DNA from 2 places in the Pseudomonas sp. GW821-FHT04C07 genome. Region 2 is predicted to be linked to the other one. Evidence: predicted binding sites of a transcription regulator. Region 2 holds the regulator's gene; the other holds the start of a gene.
The links. Region 2 encodes sigma-54, which starts transcription at its own class of promoters, with help from an activator protein. Its sites were predicted from a motif close to ANTGGCATNNANNTTGCTNT; they were not measured.
Positions count from the first base shown of each region.

Region 1: AC07UI_RS28605 (pilin) is a predicted target of sigma-54. The motif match lies at 8,223-8,242, and genes of this name have one in related genera.

Region 1 covers NZ_JBWKTM010000024.1:7,698-23,459, forward strand. Annotated here, with positions in the region: gene AC07UI_RS28550 (response regulator transcription factor) at 1-580, shown strand, start outside; gene dmeF (CDF family Co(II)/Ni(II) efflux transporter DmeF) at 635-1,555, opposite strand; gene AC07UI_RS28560 (metal/formaldehyde-sensitive transcriptional repressor) at 1,567-1,842, opposite strand; gene AC07UI_RS28565 (MFS transporter) at 2,102-3,310, shown strand; gene AC07UI_RS28570 (co-regulatory protein PtrA N-terminal domain-containing protein) at 3,552-3,755, opposite strand; gene AC07UI_RS28575 (energy-coupling factor ABC transporter permease) at 4,113-4,802, shown strand; gene AC07UI_RS28580 (hypothetical protein) at 4,875-5,090, shown strand; gene yacG (DNA gyrase inhibitor YacG) at 5,099-5,302, opposite strand; gene coaE (dephospho-CoA kinase) at 5,299-5,922, opposite strand; gene AC07UI_RS28595 (prepilin peptidase) at 5,919-6,791, opposite strand; gene AC07UI_RS28600 (type II secretion system F family protein) at 6,794-8,011, opposite strand; gene AC07UI_RS28605 (pilin) at 8,289-8,705, shown strand; gene AC07UI_RS28610 (BON domain-containing protein) at 9,077-9,433, shown strand; gene AC07UI_RS28615 (DUF748 domain-containing protein) at 9,656-12,607, opposite strand; gene AC07UI_RS28620 (class I SAM-dependent rRNA methyltransferase) at 12,714-13,727, opposite strand; gene AC07UI_RS28625 (acetyl-CoA C-acetyltransferase) at 13,826-15,004, opposite strand; gene AC07UI_RS28630 (oxygenase MpaB family protein) at 15,168-15,762, opposite strand, start outside.
Region 2 covers NZ_JBWKTM010000017.1:90,658-106,419, forward strand. Annotated here, with positions in the region: gene AC07UI_RS25960 (DUF4198 domain-containing protein) at 1-643, shown strand, start outside; gene hisC (histidinol-phosphate transaminase) at 693-1,745, opposite strand; gene hisD (histidinol dehydrogenase) at 1,742-3,073, opposite strand; gene hisG (ATP phosphoribosyltransferase) at 3,243-3,878, opposite strand; gene murA (UDP-N-acetylglucosamine 1-carboxyvinyltransferase) at 4,016-5,281, opposite strand; gene AC07UI_RS25985 (BolA family protein) at 5,304-5,555, opposite strand; gene AC07UI_RS25990 (STAS domain-containing protein) at 5,670-5,975, opposite strand; gene AC07UI_RS25995 (MlaC/ttg2D family ABC transporter substrate-binding protein) at 5,972-6,631, opposite strand; gene mlaD (outer membrane lipid asymmetry maintenance protein MlaD) at 6,643-7,110, opposite strand; gene mlaE (lipid asymmetry maintenance ABC transporter permease subunit MlaE) at 7,110-7,907, opposite strand; gene AC07UI_RS26010 (ATP-binding cassette domain-containing protein) at 7,907-8,716, opposite strand; gene AC07UI_RS26015 (KpsF/GutQ family sugar-phosphate isomerase) at 8,940-9,914, shown strand; gene AC07UI_RS26020 (KdsC family phosphatase) at 9,914-10,438, shown strand; gene lptC (LPS export ABC transporter periplasmic protein LptC) at 10,447-11,019, shown strand; gene lptA (lipopolysaccharide transport periplasmic protein LptA) at 11,006-11,551, shown strand; gene lptB (LPS export ABC transporter ATP-binding protein) at 11,551-12,276, shown strand; gene AC07UI_RS26040 (RNA polymerase factor sigma-54) at 12,547-14,040, shown strand; gene hpf (ribosome hibernation-promoting factor, HPF/YfiA family) at 14,117-14,425, shown strand; gene ptsN (PTS IIA-like nitrogen regulatory protein PtsN) at 14,438-14,902, shown strand; gene rapZ (RNase adapter RapZ) at 14,905-15,762, shown strand.

The sequences.
Region 1 (15,762 bases), on a different contig from region 2:
TATCTACGATGCGTTGATTATCGATAGACGTCTGCCGGGTATGGACGGCTTGGCGGTGGTCCGGGAGTTGCGCCGCCAGCACATTGCCATGCCGGTGCTGATGCTCAGTGCGCTGGCCTCGACTCAACAGCGAGTCGAAGGCTTGCAGGCTGGCTGCGACGATTATCTGGCTAAACCTTATGCTTTTGTCGAAGTCCTGGCTCGGCTGGATGCCTTGCTGCGTACTCGCGATCAGCAACCAGGGCCTGCGCGCAGTCTGAGGGTCGGTGACCTGTACCTCGACTGTGCTGTGCGCCAGGCAACGCGTCAGGGACGAACCATTGCTCTAGCCTATCGTGAAACCTTGATCCTGGAAAAACTCATGCGTCACAGCGGTGAAGTCGTGTCCCGCATGATGTTGCTTGAGAGCGCCTGGGACTATGAGTTTGATCCCAATGACAACGTCATCGATAAACATATCTATCGCTTGCGTCGCAAGCTGGACGAAGGGTTTGATCACTCTCTGATCATTACAATTGCAGGCGTGGGTTACCGGCTCGACGCAGGTGACGATGCATCCGGCAACGAAGCGGTTGATTAACACGCGGGTTATTCAGGATTGGAATGCCACTGGGTAGCCCGGTGGCATGATGCTCTAGAAGCTACGGTATTCCACGGTCAGGTGAGTCACCTCATGAACCGCTGCCAGTCGCTCTCGAATAATGTCTGCGTTGATAGCCGGGCTCGCCAGGACGCTTACAATCGCGGCCCGAGCCTGCGGGCCCACACGCCATACATGCAGATCGGTAATTTTGGCATCATCAGAGCCATCAAGGATGTCGCGAATTTCCTGAGCGACGTGATCATCTGTTTTATCGAGCAGGACCCCTGCGGTATCGCGCATCAGCGTCCAGGCCCAACGCGCAATCACCAGCGCACCGACAATGCCCATTGCTGGATCAAGCCAGACCCAGCCCAGGTATCGACCGGCCAACAAGGCCGCGATGGCAAGGATAGACGTCAGCGCATCAGCAAGAACATGGACGTAGGCAGACCGCAGGTTGTTGTCCTGGCCATGGGCGCCGTGGCTATGGTCGTGTGCATGATCATGGTGGTGGTCATGGCTACCGGACAGGAGAAGAGCGCTGACGATATTGACGATGAGCCCGACAATTGCAATAAGCGTCGCCGTACCGAATTGGACATTGGCAGGTTCGAATAAACGCAGCACTGATTCGACACCAATCCCGACGGATACCAGGCCTAGTACAAGCGCTGAGGCAAATCCCCCCAAGTCACCTACTTTTCCCGTACCGAAGCTATAGGTAGAACTTGAAGCATGCCGCTTGGCATAACCATAAGCCGCCGCTGCAATACCCAGAGCACCGGCATGCGTGGCCATATGAAAGCCGTCCGCAAGCAACGCCATCGACCCGGTCAGATAGCCCGCGGTAATTTCCCCAATCATCATGACGACCGTCAGCGCGACGACCCAGAGGGTGCGCTTGGCGTTCTCATCATGTGACGCACCGAGAAATACATGGTCATGGGTGTAACTCATCTGTGGATCAACCATCTCAACACCCCCTATTTTGAATACCGGCGTATGGCTTCAAGTAATTCCTCGACGCCTTTTGCCCTTTCTTCATCGCTTAACTGCGGGTTTGCAACGTGCTCATGGGCATGAGCCTCAATGATTTCGTCCATCAGCCCATTGATGGCACCCCGTGTTGCAGCCACCAGATGCAGGGTTTTCGCGCAGTCATCGTCAGAGTCCAGTGCGCGTTCGACTGCCTGGATCTGCCCGGCGATTCGCTTGACGCGCTTGAGAAGCTCGTCTTTGCCGGCCATTACATGAGACATACCATACCCCCCCTACCTATATATGGCGGCGATGGTCACAGAAAGGCGGGGGCAGCACAACTCCTTTCGTCCTCTCAAAAACGTTGCGGTAGTGGCGCGATAGCTGGGGAGCAGGCCTACTGTTAGTCAGTGTTCAACGGATCGTCTTGCCGCCGACATTGAGCCACGTCGAAACGTTTAAGCTGTGGTATGGGTAAATGTCGTGCAGGGTTTCAAGTGATAGTGAAAGGAATCAGGCTAATCACCTGGGGGAAAAGAGATGGGCGAACTTGCAAGTAGCTCGACCCGAGCCATTCCGCGCACGATCTGGGCGTTGGGATTCGTCAGCCTGTTCATGGATCTGTCGTCGGAGCTGGTGCATAGCCTCTTACCCGTATTTTTGGTGGGTACGCTGGGCATCAGTGTGATGACTATTGGACTCATCGAAGGGGTGGCGGAGGCTACAGCACTGGTCGTTAAAGTCTTTTCTGGAGCAATCAGCGACTTCATTGGCCGCAGGAAAGAATTGTTGCTCTTGGGTTACGGTCTTGCGGCGCTTACAAAACCGCTATTTCCGCTGGCCGCCTCTGCGGAACTGGTCTTCACCGCCCGAATCCTCGACCGGATTGGTAAAGGCATCCGCGGTGCGCCGCGTGATGCGTTAGTCGCAGATGTGGCCCCACCTGCCATTCGAGGTGCGTGCTTTGGGTTACGTCAGTCGATGGATACCGTGGGCGCTTTTTTAGGCCCCATTCTGGCCATTTTTCTGATGGCCTGGTTTGCCGACGATATTTCCCTGGTGTTGTGGTTTGCAGTGATTCCCGCAGTACTGGCAGTCATGCTGCTTTTTTTCGGGATTGATGAGCCGGAGCATGAAGCCGTACCGCGGCATTTCCGCTCGCCCATACAAATGAGGTCATTGAGGCAGTTCTCAAAAAACTATTGGTGGGTTGTGAGCATAGGTGCGGCATTCACCCTTGCGCGTTTCAGTGAAGCTTTCCTGATCTTGCGTGCCCAGCAATTAGGGTTCTCTGCTACCTGGGTTCCTCTGGTCATGGTGGTGATGGCGGGGTTTTATATGCTGTCGGCCTATCCGGTTGGAAAATGGTCAGACAGTATCAGCCGCACGGCGTTACTCAGCGTCGGTCTGGTGCTGCTGATTCTTGCAGATGTGGTGTTGGCTTATGCCGGGTCCGTCAGTATGGTTCTACTCGGTGTCGCCTTGTGGGGGCTGCACATGGGCTTCAGTCAAGGCATTCTGGCGACGCTGGTAGCGGACACGACACCTCCCAATCTTAAAGGCACAGCCTTTGGACTGTTCAATCTGGTCAGCGGGATTGCTTTGCTGTTAGCCAGCGTCATCGCCGGCGGACTCTGGCAGGTATACGGCGCCGCGGTAGCTTTCTACGCGGGGGCGGCATTTTCAGCAGCAGCGCTGATTCTACTGCTTATCCAACAACGCATTTACGGGGCCAGGAGTCAAAGATAGCCAGCCTGGTTTTCGGTGGCTAGCTGGTGTTTGCGGTAATCGCCAGGACTCTCGGAGTACCCCGCAGTCCCGGCCTGAGGCGATATTTCATCGCCTCTTCCTCGCCGAATCCCACTGCCACAAGGCGAGTCAGCGATTCGGTTAAAGCATCGTTTGCGCAGTTGCCCGTCTGTATCCCATGACACCCCAGGCGCATGGCGATTAACGCGGCTGCCCAGTCGACTTGACCGGTAAAGCACTGTCAGTTTGAGCGTTCGACATCGCTGGAAGCGGCTTTCTGAGTGCTCGCTACAGCCTTGGCATGTTCAGACGTCTGGTAGTGCGCCATCGAGGCATCTCGCGCAGCATCCATCCGGGCCATTACCCGGTCGCTGCCACCTGCGGCCATCGCAGCCACAGACGCGCCCATCAGGGTAACGATCAACAACGCTTTAAGGGTTTTCATGGGGGATCTCCAATACTCGGGTTCTGCCAGCAAGAATGTTTGTTGGCTTAAGCTTTAGGCTTGAGCTCATCCTAGTGGCGCCCGTATTTCAGCCCGTTCCCCGCCACATGAATTTTTTGACAGGTTCGCCAAGCCTGACTTTTGCGGCTGTTCCCCCAGGTCAAAGAGCAAACGGCGGTTAAAGCCGCAGGCCGCGTTGTACGTATAGGTGCACTCAAGTATGGAGAGATCGTAAAGTGGGGTGTCTGTCAGGTCCTCATCTCTCATCAAGGAGTATCGGGTGCAGTTTTTGTCAGTTCAGCAGGGCAGCTACGCCGGCGCCGCGCTATTGCGTGATGCTTTGCCGCGAGCCCGGCCATGATCAGCGCCGGGCTACTTTCGCCGCAAACCCTTACTGTCGGCTGGTTGTTGTACGTGCCGGTGCTGGTCTGGGCGATTCTGCGCTCGCCGTGGGTCGAGCTGTTCACTGATAGCCGCCGTCAGCATTTGCTGTTTGGTACGGTGTTCGCGCTGTTCATTTTGTGGCTGGTGCGACGGGACTTCGATACTGGCGTGTCTTACCACTTTATCGGCATGACCGCGGTGACCTTGTTGCTGGACTGGCCATTGGCAATCGTCGGTGGCTTGATCGCGCAACTCGGGCTGGTCGCGTTGGGCCGTCAGGATCTGGCGGCGGTTGGGGTCAACGGCACTTTGTTGATCCTGCTGCCGGTGCTGGTCACCGAATGCTGTGCGATCCTGGTGGAGCGAGCGCAGCCGCGTAGTCCCTTTGTGTATATCTTTTGCTCCGGCTTTTTTGCGGCGGCACTCTCGGCGTTGTTGTGTCTGTTGCTGGCGCTCGGCTTGCTGTGGTTCGACGAGCGCTTCGCCATGCCCGAATGGCTGGAGGATTTTGTCGGCTATCTGTGGCTGATCATTTTCCCCGAGGCCTTTATCAACGGCATGGTGGTGAGTGCCCTGGTGGTGTTCTGCCCTGAGTGGCTGGAGACTTTCAATCGCACGCGCTACCTGTCGGCACCGTGGAAAGACGACGGGCCACGGGAGTAAGAACCTTGATCCGGATCAAGGACTCAAATCACGGCTCCCGGCATGCTCTGGAAAATCTTCAGGAGCACGGTCATGAGTGTCTACGAATGGGCAAGGCAGGAACTGCGCAGGAGTCTGGATACGGCGCAAGAAGTGGGCTTTGATCCGGGGTTGAGTCTGCGCGCCTTGCTCAGTGCTGTGGTGCAGCAGAGCAAGGGCATACGCAGCGTCGAGGATCTGGCGGATGAGTTGCAGTTTCTGGCCGAGAACCTCGACGAGGGGCAGGATTACGGTTTTATGCGGCCGTGATTTTCTAATTAGTGCGTACGAGGATCGAAGTCCTCGGAGAACATCTCGTCTTCGGCATCCGGGCTGACCGGGATCTTGTGTTCTTCGGCGGCCCAGGCACCCAGGTCGATCAGTTTGCAGCGGTCCGAGCAGAACGGCCGGTTGAGATTGGTTGCGCTCCATTCCACAGGGGCACCGCAGGTTGGGCATTCGACGGTCAGGGTTTGGCTCATGACTGGCCTCCACGCAAAGTAAGATAAAAGTGATGCAGGCGTTCGACCTCGCTGTGCAGCCAGTTTAGATCGCGGTCATTGACCAGTACATCGTCGGCATGGCGCAAGCGTTCTTCACGGCTGGCCTGGACTTTGAGAATCGCCTGGACCTGTTGCTCGCTGGTCTGGTCGCGCAGCAGGGTTCGCTCGATTTGCAGTTGCTCTGGCGCATCGATCACCAGGACACGTTGAGCCAGCGCGTACTGTCCGGATTCGACCAATAGCGGCGACACCAGAATCGCGTAAGGCGACTGGGCCTTGGCCAAATGACTGGCGATCTCCTGACCGATCAGTGGGTGCAACAGGGATTCGAGCCAGCGCCGCTCTTCAGGAACTTCGAAAATCAGCCTGCGCAACGCCGCACGATCCAGTTGACCATCCGCTTGCAGCACGCCCGCACCGAAGTGCTCGGCGATTTTCGCCAGTGCCGGACGCCCCGGCTCGACAACCCAACGAGCGGCATGATCGGCATCGACCAGATGCACACCGAGGTCAATGAAGTGCTGAGCCGCGGCACTTTTGCCGCTGCCGATCCCGCCGGTCAGGCCAAGAATCCAGGGTTTGATAACAGAGGTAGTCATTTGAAACCGACAGACTGCAAGTAGGAGTCGGTTATTTGACCACCCCAGAGCAACGCAATCCAGCCGGCAATTGCCAGATAAGGGCCGAAAGGAATTGGCGTCGAAGTTTGCGCGTTACGCACGCGCAGCAAAATCAGGCCCAGAACGGCGCCGGCCAAGGATGACAGCAGAATCGTCAGCGGCAGAATTTGCCAGCCGCCCCAGGCACCGAGCATCGCCAGGAGCTTGAAGTCACCAAAGCCCATACCGTCCTTGCCAGTGAGCAGCTTGAACAGCCAATACACCGACCACAGGCTCATGTAGCCGGCCACCGCGCCCCACAAGGCGTCGTGTAAGGACACGAACAGGCCGAAGCTGTTGACGATCAAGCCCAGCCAAAGTATCGGTAGAACCAAGGCATCTGGCAGCAGTTGATGGTCGGCATCGATCAAGCTCATCGCCAGCAAGCCCCAGCTCAAGATCAATACCAGCCCCGCCTGCCAGCCAAAACCGAAATGCCAGGCGACGAAGGCAGAAAGCAGTCCGCAGGCCAGTTCGGTGACCGGGTAGCGTTTGCTGATAGGGGCCTTGCACTTCGCACAGCGGCCTCTCAATAGCAGATAGCTGAGGACGGGGATATTTTCCCAGACCCGAATCGGCTGAGCGCAGTGCGGGCATTGAGAGTGGGGCAGCAGCAGGTTGTAGGTCGGGCCTGGCGCCTCTGGCGGTAAGCCCAACACATCATGGGCTTGCTCCCTCCATTCGCGTTCGAGCATTTTTGGCAGGCGCCAGACCAGCACGTTGAGGAAGCTGCCGATAATCAGTCCCAGGACCAGCACTGATACAACAAAGGCCAGCGGATAGTTGGCCAAAAAATCGTTCAAGGGCATATTCAGATCGCTGAGCCGAGTTGGAAGATGGGCAGGTACATGGCTACCACCAGACCGCCGACGATAACGCCAAGAGTCACCATGATGAACGGCTCCATCAGACTGGTCAGGTTATCGACCATATTGTCGACTTCACCCTCATAGTAAGTTGCGACCTTTTCCAGCATGTCGTCCAGTGCACCCGATTCTTCGCCAATGGCGGTCATCTGGATCGCCATGTTCGGGAAGACGCCGCAAGTGCGCATGGAGAAATTCAGCTGTATGCCGTTCGAGACATCCTGCCTGATGCGATTGACCGCATTCGTGAACACGATATTGCCTGTGACGCCAGCCACCGAATCCAGAGCTTGCACCAGTGGTACGCCGGCAGCAAAGGTGGTGGAGAGTGTGCGGGCATAACGAGCCACGGCTGATTTGTACATCAGCGTGCCCACCAGCGGCAGTTTTAGCAGGCTGACGTCCAGCCAGTCACGCAAGCGTTGTGAACGTTTGCGCGTATGCCGGAAACCAAATACCACAGCGACAATCCCGACCAGCACCAGTAGCCACCACTGCTGCATGAACTCCGAGAGGGCGATGACCATCTGGGTGAAGGCCGGGAGTTGCGCACCTAAACCTGAAAATACCGTCTGGAATTGCGGGACCACCTTGACCAGCAGAATGCCAGTCACAATGCTCGCGACGAAGATCACGGCCAAGGGGTAGGTCATGGCTTTCTTGGTCCTGGCTTTGAGGGTTTCACTTTTTTCCTTGTAGGTTGCCACCCGCTCCAACAAGGTTTCCAGAGCTCCGGCCTGCTCACCGGCGTCCACCAGGTTGCAGTACAGGTCATCGAAATACTGCGGTTTTTTGCGCAGCGCCGCGGCAAAACTGTTGCCGGCCGCGACTTCCTGTTTCACCTCGCTCACCAATTTGCGCATGTTGGGGTTATCGAAACCTTCACCGATGATGTCGAAGGACTGCAGCAACGGTACTCCGGCTTTCATCATGGTCGCCATCTGACGGGTGAACAGAGCGATATCCACGGGTTTGATGCGTTTGCCGGCGTTAAAGATCGAGCCGTTTTTTTTTCGTACTTTGCCCGGGCTAATGCCTTGCTTGCGTAACTGCGCCTTGATCAGCAGCGGATTATGGCCGCTCAGTTCGCCGGTCATTTTGGTGCCTTTTCTATCGGTACCTTCCCACGCGTAAACACTGACTTTTACTGCTTTGACTGCCATCGTTCAGTCTCACCACTTTATCGATCCCGGCTCGCCCCACCGTGTTGGCAGGGTGTTGACCCGCAAGTCGATGGATTTGATTTATAGCGTAGTCGGTCAGATCAGCAAGCCAGCGGCAGGCGAGTGACAAAAAGTGTCATTTTGTGCAGTTTCTGGGGATAAGGGCGATGCGCCAGCAGCCTCGCGCACCCGCAGACAAAGGCCCAACGTGTTTGGCATGCACTGTGCGTTGACCTGTATAGGTCATCAGACTTCACTTAATGCCTGGAGCTTGTCTATGAATAGTCAAAAAGGGTTTACCTTGATCGAGCTGTTGATCGTGGTCGCGATCATCGGCATTTTGGCCACCTTTGCGTTGCCGCTTTATACGAAATATCAGGCGCGGGCCAAGAGTACGGCCGGTCTGGCAGAGATATCCGCGCTGAAAGTTTCATTTGAAGACATCATCAATCAGGGCACCGATCCGACATTAGCCTTGGTGGGCGGCACCGCTACTACGTCTAACTGCACAATGACCGCATCAGGTACCGCCTCGACGGGTGCAGGCACAATTGCTTGCACGATTCTGAATGCTCCGGGCCCTGTGCTGAGCAAAACCATCACTATCACCCGCACACACGACGAGGGCTGGAGCTGCTCTACCACTGTGGAGCCTGAGTACTCTCCAAAAGGTTGTGCTGCCAGCGGTACGTAGCGTTCTCGCAAGCCGGTAAACCAGTAAGAAGTGCCCCGGCTAGTGAAGTCAGGGCACTTCTTATGGGGAAAATCGAAGATGAACCGAGGGTGATCAGCGGAGTCGTTTCAGTCTATTCATAGCAGGTTAGATCAAACCGTAAATGGCCAGAAACTCAGGGTGTCAGGAACTTTTGTGATACTCGCAACTTGCATGCAGATTACATACAGGTCATGCAATCTGCACGATTCAGGAACTTTGCTTATATCTCAATACATTGATTTTCAAGTATTTATTTTTATCCTGGAGTTGGCACAACGCCTGCTATATCTCTGCTAGACCCTGTCGCCAAAGCACGGCGCAGGCTTTCTGGAAAAACAGGAGTTACTCGTATGAAGAGGTTCGCTATCGCTGCCGCTACGGCAACCGCTCTGACCCTGACCATGGCCAATGCTGCTTTTGCCCAGACCACTCAAACCACCCAGTCGCCAATGCTTGTGGCTGCTGGTGAAATGGCGAAGGTCAAGGAAGTCACTTCTGACACCTGGATCACGACTAAAGTGAAAAGCGATCTGGTAACCGAGAAAGGTATTCCTGGCACTGACATCAAAGTTGAAACCAACAAAGGCGTGGTTTCTTTGTCCTCGACTGTTCTTGTAACCGACGCACAGAAAAAAATGGCAGTGGATATCACCAGGAAAATCAAAGGCGTAAAAGCCGTATCGGCTGACGGTCTGAAAGCCGAGTAGGGTTCAAGCTTCTCGCCTGGGCTGGGAGAAGGGGACGACAGGCGCTCCAGCAGTACGCCTGTCATTCCTCCAAGGTTCATGCCAAAAGCCATGCAGACGTGGTCATTACAGACTCCGGCACTGAGTGTCGGAGCTTGTTTTATTTGAAGCGCAGCGTATCGGCCTGAGCCTGGCTGGCGGCAGAGGCCAATGCCAGGCTGAGCAAGAAGCGTGTTTGCATGTTTACTCGCTGTCCAGATGCAGCGGCGTGATTACCCGACCATCACTTTGAGCTTGCCCAAGATTAGCGTCGATGAAGTAAACCCGATCGTCAGCCAACTGCCCTTTGTCCACCAGAAAGTCCTTGATGCTGCTGGCCCGATCTTGTCCCAGTTGACGTAGGAGAGCGTCGCTTTCGCTCCAGAATTTAATCAAACCCTCACGCAGCTTTGCCGTGCGTTCGTCGCGGCTCAGTTGCGTCCATTCGGCCGGTGGCTGTGTTTTCAGGCGGGTGCGATAGATGCCTTCGAGCAACGGCGCCTTTTCGCTGTCCGGCACCTCTAACAGCGAGGCTTGCGCAGGGACCTTCTCACCGCGGCGTTGAAGCATTTTGTAGTAGTTGTATTGATATTCACGCTCTAGCCGCTGTTCGGCGATCGGTGGGCCGTCACTGCTCTGGGCGCTGGTGCCTTCAATCTCCAGTTTCAGGGCCGGGCGCTCTTTCAGGGCGTTGGCCAGTTTGGTCAACGTCGATTCGGAGTCCTTACTCAGGTCACTGGAGCCTGGAGCGAACAACACGCTGCCGAGATCTTCCGAGCCGCCGCCGCCGCCGCCGCCGCCGCTGACCAGACCGCCAATAAACTTGAACGGAGCTTCAACCGCTCGCAGCACCAGATTGCGCAGGGTCTGCCAGATGACCGGCATCACGCTGAACTGGGGATTGTTCAAGTCACCGCTTATCGGGAGCTCGATGGAAATTTTTCCGTCCGAGTCTTTGAGCAGTGCGATTGCCAGGCGAATCGGCAGGTCTACGGCATCCGGGCTGTCGACTTTTTCACCCAGTTGCAGTTGCTCGACCACCATTTTGTTTTCGGCTTTCAACTGACCTTTGCTGATCAGGTAATGCAAGTCGAGATTGAGTCGGCCCTTGCGAATGCGGAAACCGGCGAACTTGCCGGAGTAGGGCGTCAGGGTTGTCAGCTCGACACGTTTGAAGCTGGTGGCGATATTCAGCGCCGCCATTGGGTCGAAGGGGTTCACGCTGCCTTTGATGGTGACCGGGGCGTAACGGTCGACCTTGCCTTTGATATCGACGCTCGCCGGCTTTGCCTGGCGGCTGTCGATGGTGCCGATCTGACCATTGAGCTGTTGAATGGCGGTGGCGAAGTTTGGTGTCAGGCTCAAGTCGGCGAAGTTGGCCGAGCCGTCGTTGATGGCGATTTCACCAATATGGATACCCAGCGGTTTTTCGTTGCTGGTGGCGGCCGGTTTAATGGCGCTTTTGCTGCCGTTGTCAGCTGGCTGCGGGATCAACAGATCATCGATATTGGTGGTGCGGTCATCGTTGATCATGAAGCGCACGTATGGCTGTAACAGGTTGACCTTGGTGATCGACAGGCTGTCGCCGTGTTGGTAATTCAACCCTTCGAGCACCAATTGCTGCCACTTGAGGAAGTCGCGGGTCTTCAAGGTATCCAGGGTGTGCAACTGATCGACCTGAGCCCGACCGGTGACGTTGAACGCCAACGGCTCGGTGCTTTTGAGATTGACTGCCAGATCACTGCCAAGCATGCCGCTGCGCAGCTCCAGGCGAATGAATGGACTGATATAGGACTGGGCGACGCGCAGGTCGATGTCTTTGGTCTGCACCTGCAGCCTGGCACTGACCGGGCTCAGATTGACTTCGCCGCTTGCCTGGATCTTGCCCTGCTTGCCCAGCCCGGTATCGAGCTTGAGGGTGAAAGGCGACTGATTGAGGCTGTCGAAGTTTTGCAGGTCCAGATTCAGCGGGCCGAGTTCCAGCTCCACCGCTGGTTGTGCCTGGCGATCCGCCAAATGGACCTGGTAGTTACGTAGTTGCACGTCCTTCAACAGGACCTTCCAGGGTTTGTTTGGGGCGCTCGGTGCCGGCTTGGGCGAGTCGGCTGCTGCCGGAGCACTGGCAGGCTCCGGTTTCGTAGCGGGCTTGGCCGGTTGGCTGGCAAAGAGTTTCTGCCAATCGAGTTGACCATCGGCTTCGCGGGCAGCCCAGGTTTCCAGTTTCTGGCTGCGGATCTTGCCGACGATTACTTGCTGCTTGAGCAGATCGACCGAGGTCTCGCTGACATCCAGCCGCTCCAGGCGTGCCAGTGGCCGGCCGTCGGGCGCTTTGATTGCAAATGGCGCCACGCTTAGCGAGGTGTCGCTGAGCAGCAATTCGGTTTCTTTGGCCAGGTTGAGTTTGTAATGAGTGCTGAGGTTCAGGATTCCGTCTTCGAGCACCAGCGGCACGGCATCGCGCACGTACGGCCACCAGACTTTCATTTTGCCGTCGGTGACTTTCAGTGTGCCTTCGGAGGCGATCGGCACCAGGCTGAAATTGCCGGTCCAGTCGAGATGCCCACCTTCGGGACCTGCCGCGACCAGGGTCATGTCGGCATTGTCATTGGGCAAGGTGCTGAGGTTTTTCAGTTCGAGGTCGAGCGTGTTGTAAAGAAATTCGATGGGCTCGCTTGGGCGCGCATCCTGGAAATGCACATAGCCACCTGCCAGCTTGATGCGCTCAATGCGCAGCGGGAATGGTTTGGCTTGAGGATCGACAGGTGTCGGCTCGCTGGCGGGCAGTTTGAACAGTCCCAGCAGATTGAGCTTGCCGTCTTTGCCGAACAGGATTTCGGTCTTGGGCTTGTCCAACTCGACATCGGCCAAGTGCAGTGCACGGGTCCAGAGGCTGTCGATCTGCAGATTGGCGTACAACCGTTCGAAGCCGATTTGCTCCTTTCCCGGCTCACCGATATTCAGACCCCACAAGGTCAGCTCCAGACTGAAGGGGTTGAGCTCGATCCGATTGATGTGTGCCGGGACTGTTGCGTAGTTGGCCAATTGTTGATTGACGACTCGCAAGGCGATGCCCGGCAATATCAGAAACCCCAGCAAGCTATAAAGGGCGAGAGCGGTCAGCAAGGCGCCAATAGCGCGAATCAATCCTTTGGGCATCTGGGGTGTCATCTATCTGAATCGGAAGTGCGTTGGAGTATGGCACGCGTTTCCGGTTCCAAAGCAATCGCCGTTATCAGGATTTTTTCTGATTTTGACAGGCGACTCAAAGTTGCAGAATCAGCGTTTTCAAGGGTGGTTGCTGATCCATGGAAGGGAAGTCGCTGCCCGGGATCAGTACCTGCCAGTCGCGCACCGGACGCCCGGCCTTTTCAGCACAGCGCAGTACCTGTTCTCGCCAGTCGTCCATGCTGACCTTTGCCAGATTGTTGCAGCAGATCAGTACGCCATTTTCTGCGGTGCTCAGCAGGGCCGGTTTGAGCAGGCTTTGATAGTCGCGCAACAGGTCAACGGTGCCAAAAGCACTTTTGGCCCAGGCGGGTGGGTCGAGCAGGACCAGGTCGTATTGGCGCTGTTCCAGGCGTGGATAGCTCGGCAATTTGTGACGGCGCTGAATGATTGGCAAACCGGCCAGTTGACGGATCGCTGCAAAATAGTCGGACTGAATGAACTGCATTTTCGGCAATTGTGGATTGAGCTGGCCGTTCTCACGGCCGACCGCCAGATTGCCCTCGGCAAAGTCCAGATTGCACACCTCGCTGGCGCCGCCAGCGGCTGCGCTCAAGCCGACGCCGCAGGTGTAGGCGAACAGGTTCAGTACGCTTTTACCGGCGCTGTGATCTTTGACCCAGCCACGAGCATTACGCAGATCAAGAAACAACAAAGGGTCCTGTCCGGCATGACGGCCGCGGACGCGGTAGTTCAAACCCCATTCGTGGCCGATCATATCTTCCAGGGCGGCGTCTTCGGCACGGTAGACCGAGTCTTCCCGATCGATGCGCGAATTGCCCCGGGAGCGGTCGTTGTAGACCAGCAGGGTGTTCAGGTCCAGATGCTGATTGATGGTTTCATGCAGTTGCAGCAGTGCGTCGCGCTCCAACGGCTGGTGAAAGCTTTGCACCAGCAGTTGCGGGCCGTAACGGTCAATGGTCAGGCCGCCGGCACCTTCCTGGCTGCCATGGAACAACCGATAGCAGTCGGTGCCTTGCTGATGCAGTTCAGCGAGCAGGTCTTTGCGATGATCGAGGGCGGCGCGCAGCGCCTGATTCAAGGAAGACATGCCGGGCGCCTTGCAAGGTGATTGGGCGCGGCAGTCTATCAGTTTCACCGCAGCCCCTGTAGGAGCAGCCGGTCGACGCTCCTACAAGGCGGGGAGAACTAGCGCTCGATCGCCAATGCCACACCCTGACCGCCACCGATGCACAAGGTTGCGAGGCCTTTTTTCGCATCGCGTTTGATCATCTCGTGGAGCAGGGTCACCAGCACACGGCAGCCTGAGGCACCGATCGGGTGGCCGAGGGCAATGGCGCCGCCATTGACGTTGACCTTGCTGGTATCCCAACCCAGTTCCTTGCCGACCGCCAATGCTTGTGCGGCAAAGGCTTCGTTGGCTTCGATCAGGTCCAGTTGATCCAGCGTCCAGCCGGCCTTGTCCAGGCAGCGACGTGTGGCGCTGACGGGGCCGATGCCCATGATTGCCGGGTCAACGCCTGCGTTGGCATAAGCGCTGACTTTCGCCAGCACTGGCAGTCCGAGAGCGCGGGCTTTGGCGGCGCTCATCAGAATCACTGCGGCGGCACCATCGTTCAGTGACGAGGCGTTGCCGGCGGTGACCGAGCCGTCTTTCTTGAAGGCGGGTTTGAGCTTGCTCAGGGATTGCGCCGTGGTATGGGCCCGTGGCTGCTCATCGGTGGTGAAGGCGAGCGGGTCACCTTTGCGCTGGGGGATCAGGATCGGAGTGATTTCATCGACGAAACGCCCGGCTTCGATGGCCGCCACAGCTTTCTGTTGCGAGGCTGCGGCGAACGCATCCTGTGCTTCACGGCTGATGTCGTACTTGGCCACCAGGTTTTCCGCGGTGATCCCCATGTGGTAATCGTTGAAGGCATCCCACAAGCCGTCGCTGATCATGGTGTCGACGATCTGGCCGTGGCCCATGCGCAAACCGGTGCGTGCGCCGGGCATGACATAGTTGGACAGGCTCATGTTCTCCTGACCGCCGGCAATGATCACTTCGGCATCGCCGCAGCGAATGGCCTGGGTCGCCAGATGCAGCGCCTTGAGGCCCGAACCGCAGACCTTGTTCAGGGTCATGGCGGGAACGGCGTGAGGCAGGCCGGCCTTGATCGCGGCCTGACGGGCAGGGTTTTGCCCGGCGCCAGCGGTGAGGACCTGGCCCATGATCACTTCGTCGACCTGCGCACCGTCCAGACCGGTTTGCGCCAGCAACTGAACGATCACCGCAGCGCCCAGATCAACGGCAGAAATATTCGCCAACGAACCCTGGAAACTACCCACAGCGGTCCGGGTGGCGGCAACGATTACGACGTCTTGCATGGCACAGGTCCTCTTTATTGTTGGATGTCACCTCGGTTCGCGGCCGACCTTGTGAAGCGGGGAGCTCGTGCCTGAGGCGTTGACGATCAAGACCGCATGGTTGCACACAAAACCTGAGCGGTTCCAATCGCGAACCGGCCGGTCGCGTTTTGTTCATGCCGTCTCAGGTCTGCAAACCCATGCGGCGCCGGGCACGATGCACCGAGCCGTTGCGCACCGCCCAGCGCAGCAACGGCGCACTGCGGTTGACGCTGGCGCGGATCAATTGGCGTTGCAGCGAGCCTTGGCTGACACCCAGCATGTCGCTCGCCCAGTCTGGTAACAAATCGATACCGGCCTGCATCATCAGCGCACCGAAGGGCTTGGCCAAACGGCTCGGTGCCGGGGCGTCCAGCAGTAGGCGCAGCACTTCGTGGCTGCGCTCATCGCACACCAACTGTGGGCGGATTCGTACAAGGTAGTCGGCAATTTCCTGGCGTGAACGCGGTACATCCTGGGCACCAAGGCGCTCGGCGACCACGGCGATTTCCGCGTAGTAACGATCCTGATCGGCCGGCGACAGATTCGGGTTGCGGTAGCGCAGGTGAGCGGTGAGGAAGTTGCTCACCTCAGCCACGTGCACCCAGGTCAGCAGCTGCGGGTCGCTGGCCGCATAAGGCTGGCCATCGGGCGCGGTGCCGACCACTTGCAGGTGGATGGTGCGAACCTTGTCGATCAGCCACTCGGCGTCCTGTCGAGAGCCGAAGGTAGTGCCGGAA
Region 2 (15,762 bases):
ACAACGCCGTGGTAATGTCGAAGTCATCTACGGCCATGGCGCCGAGGACAATGCCTTCAAAGCGCAGAAAATCAGCGGTGCCTGGGCCTATGACGTCGCAGGCAAGATGATCCCGGTCACCGTACAACGCTTGGCCGATCATGCGCGCCTTCAACCACTCAAGCCGCCCGCCGTGCTGGCCGTGGCGCTGGATAACGGTATGTGGTCGCAGACCGCTGACAAGCAATGGGTCAATCAGGGACGCAGCAAAGTACCGGGAGCGATCGCCTCGACCCAGACCTTCAAGTACAGCCTGGCGATTTATCAGCCGGGGGCCAGGTTTGCGAAGCTGGATCAGATCAAACTGCTGATCCTGCCGGAAGTCGATCCGCTCACCGTCGGCCCGGGCCAGTCACTGCCGGTGCGCGTGCTGCTCGATGGCAAACCTGCGGCCGGGGTGAAGTTGATTGGCGATTATCGCAACGCGCCGAACACCCTGAGTACCGAAACGGATGCCGAAGGTCGGGCACAGGTGCTGGTGCGTAATGAAGGGCTGAATGTGATTGCAGCGCAGGTGGAAATCCCGCTGAAAGACAATGCCGATGTGGCGTCGCGGGGATTGTTCAGTTCACTGACGTTTTTGGGTGAAGCGCATCACGAGTAAGGCAAAGATCGTTCCCACGCGGAGCGTGGGAACGATCAATCAAAACCAACTACAGGTCGCCCAAGCCGTCCAGCAACGCCTGGTTCTGCTCTGGCGTGCCGATGGAGATGCGCAGGAACTGAGCGATTCGCTCCTGCTTGAAGTGGCGCACGATCACGCCTTGCTCACGCAACTTGGCCGCCAGGCCTGCCGCGTCGTGTTGCGGATGACGGGCGAAGATGAAGTTCGCCGCCGACGGCAGCACTTCAAAACCCTTTGCCTGCAATTGCTCAACCACGTGTTCACGACTGTCGATAACCAGCTTGCAGGTCTTGTCGAAGTGCTCACGATCCTCGAACGCGGCTGCCGCGCCGACGATCGCCAGACGATCCAGCGGGTAGGAGTTGAAGCTGTTCTTGATCCGCTCCAGCGCCTCGATCAAATCCGCATGACCGACCGCCAGACCGACCCGCAGACCCGCCAGGGAACGCGACTTGGACAGTGTCTGAGTCACCAGCAGATTCGGATAACGATCCACCAGGCTGATCGCCGTCTCGCCACCGAAGTCGATGTAGGCCTCGTCGACAACGACTACTGAGTCCGGGCTGGCCTTGAGGATTTGCTCGACCGCGTCCAGCGCCAAGAGGCAACCGGTTGGCGCATTCGGATTGGGGAAAATGATCCCGCCGTTAGGCCTGGCATAGTCCGAGACGCGAATCTGAAACTGCTCATCCAGCGCCACCGCTTCGAATGCCATACCGTACAGGCCGCAGTACACCGGATAGAAGCTGTAGCTGATGTCCGGAAACAGCAGCGGCTGATCGTGTTGGAGCAAACCGTGGAAAACATGGGCCAGCACTTCATCGGAACCGTTGCCGAGGAACACCTGATTGCTCTGCACCCCGTAGTACTTGGCAACGGCTTGCTTGAGCAGGTCGCTGTTCGGATCCGGATACAGACGCAGGTTGTCGTTCAATTCGGTCTGCATCGCCGCCAAGGCTTTAGGCGATGGACCATAAGGATTTTCGTTGGTGTTGAGCTTGACCAGTTTCGCCAGCTTCGGCTGCTCACCCGGCACGTAAGGCACCAGATTCTTGACGAAGGGACTCCAGAATTTACTCATGCTTGTTTCCCCTCTTCATTGGTAACGATCCGGTATTCCGCGCTGCGGGCGTGGGCAGTCAGGGACTCGCCGCGGGCCAGCACTGAAGCGGTTTTGCCCAGTTCGGAAGCGCCCGCCTGCGAACAGAAAATAATCGACGAACGCTTCTGGAAGTCATACACCCCCAGCGGCGAGGAGAAACGCGCAGTGCCGGAAGTCGGCAACACGTGGTTGGGACCGGCGCAGTAGTCGCCCAAGGCCTCGCAGGTGTGACGGCCCATGAAGATCGCACCGGCATGGCGGATCTGCGGCAACCAGGCTTGCGGATCGGCGACCGACAGCTCCAGGTGCTCCGGGGCAATGCGGTTGGCCACGTCGATGGCTTGCTGCATGTCGCGAACCTGAATCAACGCACCACGACCGTTGATCGAGGTCTCTATGATTTCGGCGCGTTCCATGGTCGGCAGCAGTTTGGCGATACTCGCCGCCACCTTGTCGAGGAACCCGGCATCCGGGCTGATCAGAATGGCCTGGGCATCTTCGTCGTGCTCAGCCTGGGAAAACAGGTCCATGGCAATCCAGTCCGGATCGGTCTGACCGTCGCAGACCACCAGAATCTCGGACGGGCCGGCAATCATGTCGATACCGACCTGACCAAACACGTGGCGCTTGGCGGTGGCCACATAGATGTTGCCCGGGCCGACGACTTTGTCGACCTTGGGCACACTTTCGGTGCCATAAGCCAAGGCGGCAACGGCCTGGGCGCCACCGATGGTAAATACCCGGTCAACACCGGCGATGCAGGCTGCGGCCAGCACCAGTTCATTGATTTCACCGCGCGGGGTCGGTACGACCATGACCACTTCGGTCACGCCCGCGACCTTGGCCGGGATCGCGTTCATCAACACCGAAGACGGATAGGAAGCCTTGCCTCCGGGGACGTACAGACCAGCGCGGTCAAGCGGCGTGACCTTCTGGCCCAGCACCGTGCCGTCGGCCTCGGTGTAGCTCCAGGAATCCTGTTTCTGTTTTTCGTGGTAGCTGCGTACTCGCGTAGCAGCTTTTTCCAGCGCTTCACGCTGGGGCACGGTGATCCGGGTCAGGGCCAGCTCCAGACGCTCACGGGGCAGAATCAGATCGGCCATCGATGTCACTTCAAGGCCGTCGAAGCGCTGGGTGAATTCCACCAGCGCCGCGTCGCCGCGTTCGCGCACGGCTTTGATGATATCCAGCACCCGCTGATTGACCGAGTCGTCAGACACACTTTCCCAGCTCAGCAGATGATCCAGATGATGCGCGAAATCCGGGTCAGCAGCGTTGAGTCGGCGAATTGCAGTGGGAGCGGTCATAGCGAGGGCCTCAATAATTGGCGAATGCTCAAATGGGCAAAGCTTGGTTTTGCAAAGCTGGGTTTTGCAAATCTCAGGCGCCGCAAGACTACCAAGCCATCCGCGTGGGCACCTGAGAATTCTGGCTATGACACGGATAGATGGGCGCGACCGGGGTCGCGCGGATGGGTCAGCCGCGGTGTCGCGACTCTACCGCTTTGCGCAGGGTATCGATCAGCGCCTGGATACGGGCGTGCTGCATTTTCATGGAGGCCTTGTTGACCACCAGACGGGAACTGATCATCGAGATCAACTCCTGAGGCTCCAGGCCATTGGCCCGCAACGTGTTGCCAGTGTCTACGACGTCGATGATCTTGTCCGCCAGACCGATCAACGGAGCCAGTTCCATCGAGCCGTAAAGCTTGATGATGTCGACCTGACGGCCCTGTTCGGCGTAGTAACGCTTGGCAACGTTGACGAACTTGGTCGCCACCCGTAGCCGGCCTTTGGGCTCAACCGCGCCAATGGCACCAGCGGTCATCAGCCTGCACTGGGCAATCTGCAGGTCCAATGGCTCGTACAGGCCTTGGCCGCCGTACTCCATCAACACATCTTTACCGGCCACACCGAGATCGGCGGCACCATGCTCGACGTAGGTCGGCACATCGGTAGCACGCACGATCAGCAAGCGCACATCGGCCTGGGTCGTGGGGATGATCAGCTTGCGGCTCTTGTCCGGATTCTCGGTCGGTACAATGCCCGCTTCAGCCAGAAGCGGCAGAGTGTCATCGAGAATGCGGCCCTTGGACAGTGCGATGGTCAACATGGGAAACGTAAGTCCTTATCAGGATACTTATGCCCGGTCACAAACGGCGCCGGACAAACATCGAACCTGAACATTACAGGCTCGACTTGAAACGAAACCAACTATCGGGCACCTCCATGTGCCCATGACGCAAGAAACTAGCCCGGTACGCGGCGAATCTTGGCGCCGAGCATCTGCAGCTTCTCTTCGATGCACTCGTAACCACGGTCGATGTGGTAGATGCGGTCGATCAGCGTGTCGCCTTCGGCGATCAGTGCCGAGATGACCAGACTGGCCGAAGCCCGCAGGTCGGTGGCCATGACTGGCGCGCCTTTAAGCTTCTCGGTGCCGGTAACGATCGCGGTGTTGCCTTCGACCTGGATCTTGGCACCCATGCGGTGCAGTTCATACACGTGCATGAAGCGGTTTTCGAAGATGGTCTCGATCACCGCACCAGTGCCTTCGGCAATGGCGTTGAGCGAGATGAACTGCGCCTGCATGTCGGTCGGGAACGCCGGGTACGGAGCAGTACGCACGTTGACGGCTTTTGGCCGCTTGCCGTGCATGTTCAGTTCGATCCAGTCTTCACCGGTGGTAATTTCGGCACCCGATTCCCTGAGTTTTTCCAGTACGGCTTCAAGTATGGTCGGATCGGTGTCCTTGACCTTCACGCGGCCGCCCGTGACAGCAGCAGCCACCAGGTAGGTACCGGTTTCGATGCGGTCAGGCATCACTTTGTAAATCGTCGGGTGCAGACGCTCCACGCCATCGATGGTGATGGTGTCAGTGCCGGCACCGGAGATCTTGGCACCCATGGCGTTCAGGAAGTTCGCCAGGTCGATGACTTCGGGCTCGCGGGCGGCGTTTTGCAGCACGCTGCGACCGTTGGCCAGCGCGGCAGCCATCATGATGTTTTCGGTACCGGTCACACTGACGGTATCGAAGAAGAAGTGCGCACCGCGCAGGCCGCCTTCAGGCGCCTTGGCCTTGATGTAGCCACCTTCGACTTCGATGGTTGCGCCCATGGCTTCGAGGCCACGGATGTGCAGGTCGACCGGACGCGAGCCAATGGCGCAACCGCCAGGCAGCGCGACTTCGGCTTCACCGAAACGGGCAACCATCGGCCCCAGCACCAGTATCGAGGCACGCATGGTTTTCACCAGTTCGTACGGTGCGACCAAGGTCTTGATGGTACGCGGATCGATTTCAACGCTGAGTTTTTCGTCGATCACCGGCTCAATGCCCATGCGACCGAACAGCTCGATCATGGTGGTGATATCGTGCAGGTGCGGCAGGTTGGCGACGGTTACAGGACCATCGCACAGCAAGGTTGCAGCCAGAATCGGCAGGGCAGAGTTCTTTGCCCCGGAGATGCGAATTTCGCCATCAAGACGAATGCCGCCGGTAATAATCAATTTATCCATAAGAATCTCGACGCCCTTGGGCTCAGGTGCGCTCGGCCCAGGCCGCGCTGCTGAAAAATTTCATAGTGACCGCGTGGATGCTGCCATCGGCGATCCATGGGTTCAAATGGGCATAGATGCTCTGTTGACGCTTGACCGGGCTCAAAGCCACCAGCTCGTCACTAATCACGTTCAGCTGAAAGTTGCAGCCTTCGCCCTCAACTTCTACCTGCACTGATAAAAGAGTCTCGGACAGCTTTCCTTCAAGGAAGCTCTTCACTTCGTTGGCCTGCATGCTCAACCTCAATCGGCGCCCTGTGCGCACGGGTCGGACATCATACAAAAAAGCCCCGCGCCTGCGAACCCCGCTAAGCAGGACTCTGACGGGGGGCCTCTTTATTGATGATAGTTAAGGGTGCGCCAACAGCTCGGTCAACTCGCTGACCTGAGCGATTTCACGCATGTCGTCAGGCAGGGCACGGATGCTCAGCGCCTTGCCCGCCGCTTGCGCGTCACGCATGAAACACAGCAACAACGACAAACCGACGCTGCTGGACTTTTGCACACCCGAGCAATCAAGCACCAAGGCTGACGCCTCGCTCGACTTGATCAACACCTGGCCCTGCTTGCGCAGATCCAGCCCGGTGCGGTAATCGAGTATGCCATTGAGCATCAGCTCACCGGCCTCGCCCATGCTGACAGCCGACTCACTCATTGGGCGGGCTTCTTCTGAGTCGTTTCAGCTTCGGTCTTTTCCTTGGCTTTGGCGACTTCACCGGCCCAACCATTGATGGTCGCGTCCAGGTTATTGCCATTGCGCTGCATTGCATCGCTGAACTGATCACGGAACAGCTTGCCGATGTTGATGCCGTTGATGATCACGTTACGCAGTTTCCACTCGCCATTGATCTTTTCCAGTGTGTAAGACACAGGGTAGATCGCGCCATTGCTGCCCTTGACCGTCATGCCAACGTTTGTACGATCTCCCGACTCATCCTTGGCTGGATCGACGGTGATGCCTTGATTGTTGTACTCGAGCAAGGCGTTGCCATAGAACTGGAACAGGCCCCTCTTGAAGTTATTTTCAAAGGTTTTCATTTGCTCAGGCGTGGCTTTGCCCGAGTACTTGACCGTCATGATGCTCTTGGAGATGCCCTCGGCATCCACTACAGGCCCGACGATGCTGTTCAAGGAGTCGTAAAAGCCGCTCGGATCCCGTTTGTACTTCTCTTTATTGGCCGCCAGATCGGCGAGCAATCGATTGGTGGTGTCCTGAACCAGATCGTGCGCGGAAGGCGCAGCCACGGCGTTAGCCACCAACGGCAATGCCGCGAGTAATACCAACAGGCCACGTCGCAAGATAGAGATCATGAAAAAACTCCTCATTTGGGGTCTTTGCTAACGGTATTGAGCAGGAATTTACCGATCAGGTCTTCAAGCACCAGCGACGACTGGGTGTCATGGATGGTTCCACCATCCTTGAGCAGAGTCTGCTCCCCACCCACGCTGAGGCCGATGTATTTCTCGCCCAACAGGCCAGAGGTCAGGATAGATGCAGTGGAGTCAGTCGGCAGGTTATCTACACGCTTTTCCAGCTGCAACGTGACCCGACCGGTGAAACTGTCGCGATCCAGATCGATAGCCGTGACCTTGCCGATGGTTACACCGGCCATGGTCACTTTGGATCTGACAGTCAAACCGGCGATATTGTCGAAATACGCATAAAGTTTATAACTGTCACTGCTCGCGCTCGGGGACAGGCCACTGACCCGCAAAGCCAGCAGCAGCAAAGCCAGGATGCCAGCCAGCAAGAAAAGGCCGACACCGATTTCCAGGGTGCGGTTTTGCATCAGAAATCTCCAAACATCAAGGCGGTCAGAATAAAGTCGAGGCCGAGAATGGCCAAAGAGGCATACACCACCGTCTTGGTGGTGGCACGACTGATCCCCTCGGATGTGGGCTCACAGTCATAGCCTTGAAAAACGGCGATCCAGGTCACTACAAAAGCGAAAACGATGCTTTTGATAACACCATTGAGCACATCGCCGTTGAAACTCACGCTATTTTGCATATTCGACCAGTAGGAGCCTTCATACACTCCAAGCCAGTCGACAGCTACCCAGGAGCCACCCCAGATCCCTACCACGCTGAAAATTATCGCCAGCAGCGGTAGCGAAATGAAGCCGGCCCAGAGGCGCGGGGCAATGATGTACTTGAGCGGGTCCACGCCAATCATTTCCAGACTGGAGAGCTGCTCGGTGGATTTCATGTTGCCGATTTCGGCGGTCAGGGCCGAACCGGCACGCCCGGCAAACAGCAAGGCGGTGACCACCGGCCCCAATTCACGCAGCAACGTCAGCGCAACCATCTGCCCGACCGCCTGCTCCGAACCGTAGCTGGACAGGATATTGAAGCCTTGCAGTGCCAGTACCATGCCGATGAATATCCCGGAGACCACAATGATCACCAGGGACATCACACCCACCGAATGCAATTGTTTTACCAGCAGGCCAAACCCGCCGCCGATGCTCCCGCGACCAAGCAGTGTGTGAAACAGAAACAGCGTCGAACGTCCCAGCGACTCGACAATGTCGATGCCGGATCGACCAAAGAGGCGAATCCTCTCGATTAATGAAGTCTTGTGCATCAGCGCTTCCCCAGAAGATCTGCGCGGTAATCCTGCGCCGGGAAGTGGAACGGAACCGGGCCGTCTGGATCGCCTTTCATGAATTGGCGAATGCGCGGGTTGTCGGTGTTCATCAATTCCTCAGGAGTCCCTTGCCCCAACACTTGTCCATCGCCGACCACATACAGGTAATCGGCAATGCTCGCGGTTTCGGCCAAATCGTGGGAAACCACGATACTGGTGATCCCCAGAGCGTCATTAAGCAGACGGATCAGGCGCACCAGTACGCCCATGGCGATAGGGTCCTGCCCGACAAAGGGTTCGTCATACATGAGAATCAGCGGATCGAGGGCAATGGCTCGTGCCAACGCGACGCGACGTTTCATGCCGCCCGACAGCTCGTCAGGCATCAAATCGATGGCACCCCGCAGCCCCACCGCCTGCAATTTGAGCAGAACGATGTCGCGGATCATTTCATCCGGTAATTGGGTATGAACGCGCAACGGAAAGGCAACGTTCTCGAAAACGTCCAGATCCGTGAACAATGCGCCGCTTTGAAACAACACGCCCATTTGCTTGCGCGCGTCGAACAGGTCGCTGCGCGATAGCTTCGGCAGGTTCTGACCGTTGACCCAGACTTCACCGGCGCTGGGCCGCAACTGCGCGCCTATCAGGCGTAACAGCGTGGTTTTACCGCAGCCGGAAGGTCCCATGATGCCGGTGACCTTGCCTCGCGGAATGCGAATATCAACGTTATTGAAGATGCTGCGCGCACCGTGCTTGAAGGACAGTCCCTTCAGCTCGACCGCGTAGGCGTTATCGGCACTCATCTAAACTCCTTGCGATGCAGCCTCTCACTAGGACGCCTGGCTCCCTAGGCAGGCCGAACTGGCGGCGAACTATATCACTGCTGATGCAGAGCGCCCAAGGCCGAAGCCGTGCCTGTTCAGGATCAAGACAGGCAAATCACGCAAAGCCCGACGAACTTACGTGAGGGAACTGATCATTACCGTTATAATCGCCGCCTTTTCATCTGGGTATACGATTTCTGATATGAGCCAATCCAGCGACCTGATTCAATCAGCACAACGTACCATTCGCCTCGAAACTGAAGCTGTAGAAAGCTTGCTGGCTCATATCGACGCAGATTTCGTACGCGCTTGCGAGATGATTCTGGCCAGCAAAGGCCGCGTGGTTGTGGTCGGCATGGGCAAGTCAGGGCACATCGGCAATAAAATTGCCGCAACCCTGGCCAGCACCGGCACCACTGCATTTTTCGTACACCCGGCGGAAGCCAGCCACGGTGACATGGGCATGATCACCCGCGACGACATCATCCTCGCCCTGTCCAATTCCGGCTCTACCAATGAAATCATCACCCTGTTGCCGCTGATCAAGCGCATGGGCATTCAGTTGATCAGCATGACCGGCAATCCCGAGTCGGCACTGGCCAAGGCCGCAGAGGTCAATCTCAATGTTCACGTCGAGCACGAAGCCTGCCCGCTGAACCTGGCGCCGACGTCCTCCACCACCGCAGCCCTGGTAATGGGGGACGCACTGGCGGTCGCCTTGCTTGAAGCACGGGGTTTTACCGCTGAAGACTTCGCCTTCTCCCATCCGGGCGGTGCCCTGGGTCGTCGCCTGCTACTGAAAGTGGAAAATGTCATGCACTCGGGCACGGAACTGCCTCAAGTGCCGCGCGGCACCTTGCTCAAAGACGCCTTAGTGGAAATGACCCGCAAAGGCCTTGGCATGACCATGATTCTCGAGGCCGACGGGCGTCTGGCCGGGATCTTCACTGACGGCGATTTGCGTCGAACACTGGATCGCACCATTGACATCCACAGCACCACCATCGATGAAGTGATGACCGTTCATGGCAAAACCGCGCGCGCCGAAATGCTCGCGGCCCAGGCCCTGAAAATCATGGAAGACAATAAAATCAGCGCACTGGTGGTGGTCGATAGCGATGATCGCCCGGTTGGCGCCTTGAATATGCACGATTTGCTGCGTGCGGGAGTAATGTAATGAGCACAGACCTACTGCTACGCGGCAAAAACATCAAACTCGCGGTTTTCGACGTCGACGGCGTACTGACTGATGGCCGCCTGTACTTTCTTGAAGACGGCAGCGAATTCAAGACCTTCAACACTCTCGACGGCCAAGGCATCAAGATGCTGATGGCCGCGGGCGTACAGACTGCCATTATCAGCGGCCGCAAGACCCCGGTGGTCGAGCGCCGCGCGAAAAATCTCGGTATTCCTCATCTTTATCAGGGCCGCGAAGACAAACTGGTGGTACTGGACGAGCTTCTTGCTCAACTCAACCTAAGCTATGAACAAGTCGCCTACCTGGGTGACGACCTGCCCGACCTTCCCGTGATTCGTCGTGTCGGTTTGGGTATGGCGGTCGCCAACGCCGCCAGCTTCGTTCGTGAACATGCGCACGGCATCACTCAGGCCCGTGGCGGCGAAGGGGCTGCGCGCGAATTTTGCGAGTTGATCCTGCGCGCCCAAGGCAGCCTTGAAGCGGCCAACGCCGCCTACCTGTAGAGCCACCTATGCTGAGCAAAAAGACTCGCAACATTCTGATTTTCGGAGTCATCACCGCCCTGTTCGCGGCCGTTGGCTACTGGAACATCAGCCCGGAACGCTTTCTCGAGCGGCCAGCGGCAGTCGTCGACGAAAACGCTATCGACTACTACGCCATCAACGCCCACAGTGTGCAGTTTCTGCCCGATGGCAAGTTGCAGTACGAAATGACTTCCGACAAGGTCGAACACCTGAAAGCGACCGAAGTGACGATGCTGACCAAGCCCGACTTGCACATCTATCGCGGCACTACTTTCCCCTGGCACGTCCAGAGCGAACGCGGCGAAGTCAATCCGGACGGCACTGAAGTAGAACTGATTGATTCGGTACGTATTGCACGTACCGACGAGAAAGATCGTACGACCATTATTACCAGTAGCCGTATGACCGTATTCCCTCAGAAGCAATATGCGCAGACCGAGCAAGCCGTTAGAATCGACGGCGCTGGTGGCGCGACTACTGGCAAGGGAATGAAAGCGTATTTGGAAGAAGGCAGGATGCACCTGCTATCGAACGTAAGAGGACAGTATGAGGCTCGTTAAAACCCTCCCTATTTTGCTCAGCCTGAGCGCAGCACTGGGAAGCGTGAGCGCCTGGGCTCTGCCGACTGATAGCCAGCAACCCATCCGCATTCAGGCCGACGACGCTCAGTTGGACGACAAGAATGGCGTGGCCACCTACAAGGGCGACGTGATCATTACCCAGGGCTCGATGAAGATCACCGGTAATACCGTGACCATCACTCGCACCCCGGCAGGTGAAATCGACGTAGTGACCTCGGTGGGCAACCTGGCTTACTTCGAACAGCTGCAAAAGGCGACTGATCCAAAGCCTGTCCAGGCTTATGGTGTGACCATTCAGTATCACGCCGCGCAAAACCGTATCGTGCTGATCGACAAGGCCAAAGTGATCAACGACGGCAACACCACCGAAGGTGAGAAAATCGTCTACGACACCGTCAAACAGGTCGCTAACGCCGGTCGCGCCACTGGCAACAAGGTCACCCAGCAACGTCCGCGGGTCGACATGGTGATCCAGCCGAAAAAGAAAACTGACGAGCAGAAGGCCCAGTAATGGCAACTCTGAAAGCTCAGCATCTGGCCAAGAGCTACAAGAGCCGCCAGGTCGTGCGTGACGTCAGTCTGTCCATCGACAGCGGCCAGATCGTCGGCTTGCTCGGCCCTAACGGTGCCGGCAAGACCACCTGTTTCTACATGATCGTCGGGCTGGTCCAGGCCGATCAGGGTCGCGTACTGATCGACGACCTGGACGTCAGCCACCAGCCGATGCACGGCCGCGCACGGGCCGGCATCGGCTATCTGCCGCAAGAAGCATCGATCTTCCGCAAGCTGTCGGTTGCCGATAACATCATGGCCATTCTTGAGACCCGCAAGGAACTCGACAAGGCCGGACGTCGCCAGGAGCTGGAAAGCCTGCTGCAGGAATTCCACATCAACCATATCCGCGACAACCTCGGCATGAGCCTCTCCGGTGGCGAACGTCGTCGCGTGGAAATCGCCCGAGCCCTGGCCACCGCACCGAAGTTCATCCTGCTCGATGAACCGTTTGCCGGTGTGGATCCGATCTCGGTGGGAGACATCAAGCAGATCATTCATCACCTGAAGGCCAAGGGCATCGGCGTGCTGATCACAGATCACAACGTCCGTGAAACCCTGGATATCTGCGAGACCGCCTACATCGTTAACGACGGTCAACTGATCGCCGAAGGCGACTCCGCCACCATCCTGGCCAACGAGCTGGTCAAGGAAGTGTATCTGGGCCATGAGTTCCGCCTGTAAGCGCTGAGGTGTTGGGCAAGTCGTCAGAGCGCCGCTATCAATAAAACCCTATAAATTTTATTGTTACCGCGCTTTAGGCAAACACGCGCCCTCAGGTGTTCAGCCAATAGTCAGAGCGCCAGTAGCAATGAGACCCTGTAAATTTTTATTGTTACCGCGCTCTAGGCAAACACTTCAGTTTCAGGCATATAATTTGCTTATGTTTGGCGCTTCGGCGCCCTGTAGTGGATGGCGCATGTGCGCCGGCAAATAAGGTGTTAAGCCCCTGCCATGAAACCATCGCTAGTCTTGAGAATGGGCCAGCAGCTGACGATGACACCGCAGCTGCAACAGGCCATCCGCCTGCTCCAATTGTCGACCCTGGACCTGCAACAGGAAATTCAGGAGGCACTGGAGTCCAATCCGATGCTCGAACGCCAGGAAGAAGGCGACGACTTCGATAACGCCGACCCTCTGGCCGACAACGTCGAGCAGAAAGCCAATACCGATGTTCAGGAACCCTCTTACCAGGAAACCGCCCCGACGGTGGATAACCTCGAGGAAGGCGACTGGAACGAGCGCATCCCCAACGAATTACCTGTCGACACCGCTTGGGAAGATGTTTACCAGACCAGTGCCAGCAGCCTGCCGAGTAACGATGACGACGAGTGGGACTTCACCACCCGCACATCGGCCGGTGAGAGCCTGCAGAGTCATTTGCTCTGGCAACTGAACCTGGCACCGATGTCCGATACTGATCGCCTGATCGCCGTTACCCTGATCGATTGCATCAACAATCAGGGCTACCTGGACGAAACTCTTGAGGAAATCCTCGAAGCCTTCGACCCGGAACTGGACATCGAACTGGACGAGATTGAGGCCGTCCTGCACCGCATCCAGCAATTCGAACCCGCCGGTATCGGTGCGCGCAACCTCAGCGAATGCCTGTTGCTGCAGCTGCGTCAAATGCCAGCCAAAACACCTTGGCTGAGCGAGGCTAAACGCCTGGTCACCGACTTCATCGACCTGCTTGGCAGCCGTGACTACAGCCAGCTGATGCGCCGTATGAAGCTCAAAGAGGACGAACTGCGGCAGATCATCGAGCTGGTGCAAAGCCTCAACCCGCGCCCGGGTTCTCAAATCGAATCCAGCGAAGCCGAGTACGTCGTCCCCGACGTCATCGTACGCAAGGACAACGAACGCTGGCTGGTGGAGTTGAATCAGGAATCCGTGCCGCGCCTGCGGGTCAACCCGCAGTACGCCGGTTTCGTGCGCCGGGCCGACACCAGCGCCGACAACACCTTCATGCGCAACCAGTTGCAGGAAGCGCGCTGGTTCATCAAAAGCCTGCAAAGCCGCAACGAAACCCTGATGAAAGTCGCCACCCAGATCGTCGAGCATCAACGGGGCTTTCTCGAGTACGGCGATGAGGCGATGAAACCGCTGGTGCTGCATGACATCGCCGAAGCGGTCGGCATGCACGAATCGACAATTTCCCGGGTCACCACCCAGAAATTCATGCATACCCCGCGCGGCATCTACGAACTGAAATATTTTTTCTCCAGCCACGTAAGCACCTCTGAAGGCGGTGAATGCTCGTCTACAGCGATCCGCGCGATCATCAAAAAACTGGTTGCAGCGGAAAATCAGAAAAAGCCGTTGAGTGACAGCAAGATCGCTGGTTTACTGGAGGCACAAGGCATTCAGGTAGCCCGTCGCACCGTCGCCAAATACCGCGAATCCCTTGGGATCGCGCCTTCGAGCGAACGTAAGCGTTTGATGTAACGGGCCACGCCACAGCGTTCCAGTGGCAGGCATTTCTGCCTGCCGCTTTATGCACTGGCAACGAAGGAGAAGCTGTATGCAAGTCAACATCAGTGGACACCAACTGGAAGTGACCGAACCCCTGCGCATCTACATCGGCGAAAAACTCGAACGATTGGAAAGGCATTTCGACAAGATCACCAATGTGCAAGTCACGATGACCGTCGAAAAGCTGAAGCAGAAAATCGAAGCTACCTTGCATATCCCCGGCAATGAAGTGGTCGCCAACGCCGAGCATGACGACATGTACGCGGCAATCGACGCACTCACCGACAAGCTGGATCGCCAACTCAAAAAGCACAAGGAAAAGACCCAGAGCCTCCTCCAGGGCGCAACAGGTCGTTAACACTCCCAACCCATGATTCGACTTGAAAACATCCTGACCCCCGGCCGTTCTTTGGTGAACGTGCCGGGCGGCAGTAAAAAGCGCGCCCTCGAGCAAATTGCCAACCTGATCAGCCGCGAAGTGCCGGATCTGGGGATGCAAGATGTCTTCGAGAGTCTGATAGCCCGTGAAAAACTTGGTTCAACCGGTTTTGGCAACGGCATCGCCATTCCCCACTGCCGCCTCAAAGGCTGCGAATCGCCCATCAGTGCCTTGATGCACCTGGACGCCCCCATAGATTTCGACGCCATCGATGGTGCTCCGGTCGACCTGCTGTTTGTCCTGCTGGTCCCGCAAGCCGCTACCGATGCGCATCTGGAACTGCTTCGGCAAATTGCCAGCATGCTTGATCGCAAGGAAGTGCGCGAAAAACTTCGCAGCGCCGCAACTAATGAAGCCCTGTACCAGGTTGTCCTGGACGAGCAGAACGGTCATTAATCATGCGTTTGATCATTGTCAGCGGCCGATCCGGCTCCGGTAAAAGCACCGCCCTCGATGTATTGGAGGACAACGGTTACTACTGCATCGACAACCTGCCGGCCGGCCTGCTTCCGGAATTGGCCGAACGTGCGTTGATTCACACTGAACTGGCGCAACCGCTGGTTGCGGTTTCCATCGACGCCCGTAACTTGCCCAGCCATCTGTCGCGCTTTCCGGAGCTTTTGGAAGAAGTGCGCAGCCGGCACATCCAATGCGACGTGCTGTATCTGGACGCCGACGAGGAAACCCTGCTCAAGCGATTCTCGGAAACCCGTCGACGCCACCCCCTGAGCACCGCCAATCGGTCGCTCGCCGAAGCCATTGATGATGAAACCAACCTGCTTGGGCCGATTGCCGACCTCGCTGATCTGAAGCTCAACACCACCCATCTGAACCTGTATCAACTGCGCGATACCATCAAACTTCGCCTGCTGAACCAGCCGGAGCCGGGCACGGCGTTTCTGGTCGAATCTTTCGGCTTCAAACGCGGAATGCCGGTCGATGCTGACCTGGTATTCGATGTGCGCTGCCTACCCAATCCATACTGGAAACCGGAGTTGCGCGATCAGTCCGGGCTGGACCAGCCGGTTGCCGAGTATCTGGCTGCTCAGCCGGATGTCGAAGAAATGTTCCAGGATATCTCTGCGTATTTGCTGAAATGGCTGCCCCGCTTTGCCGCCAGCAACCGCGCCTACGTCACCATTGCCATTGGCTGCACCGGCGGGCATCACCGCTCCGTCTACCTGACCGAACGTCTGGGCCAGGCTCTACAAAAGTCCCTGAAGAACGTCCAGGTTCGCCACCGCGACCTAAGCTAA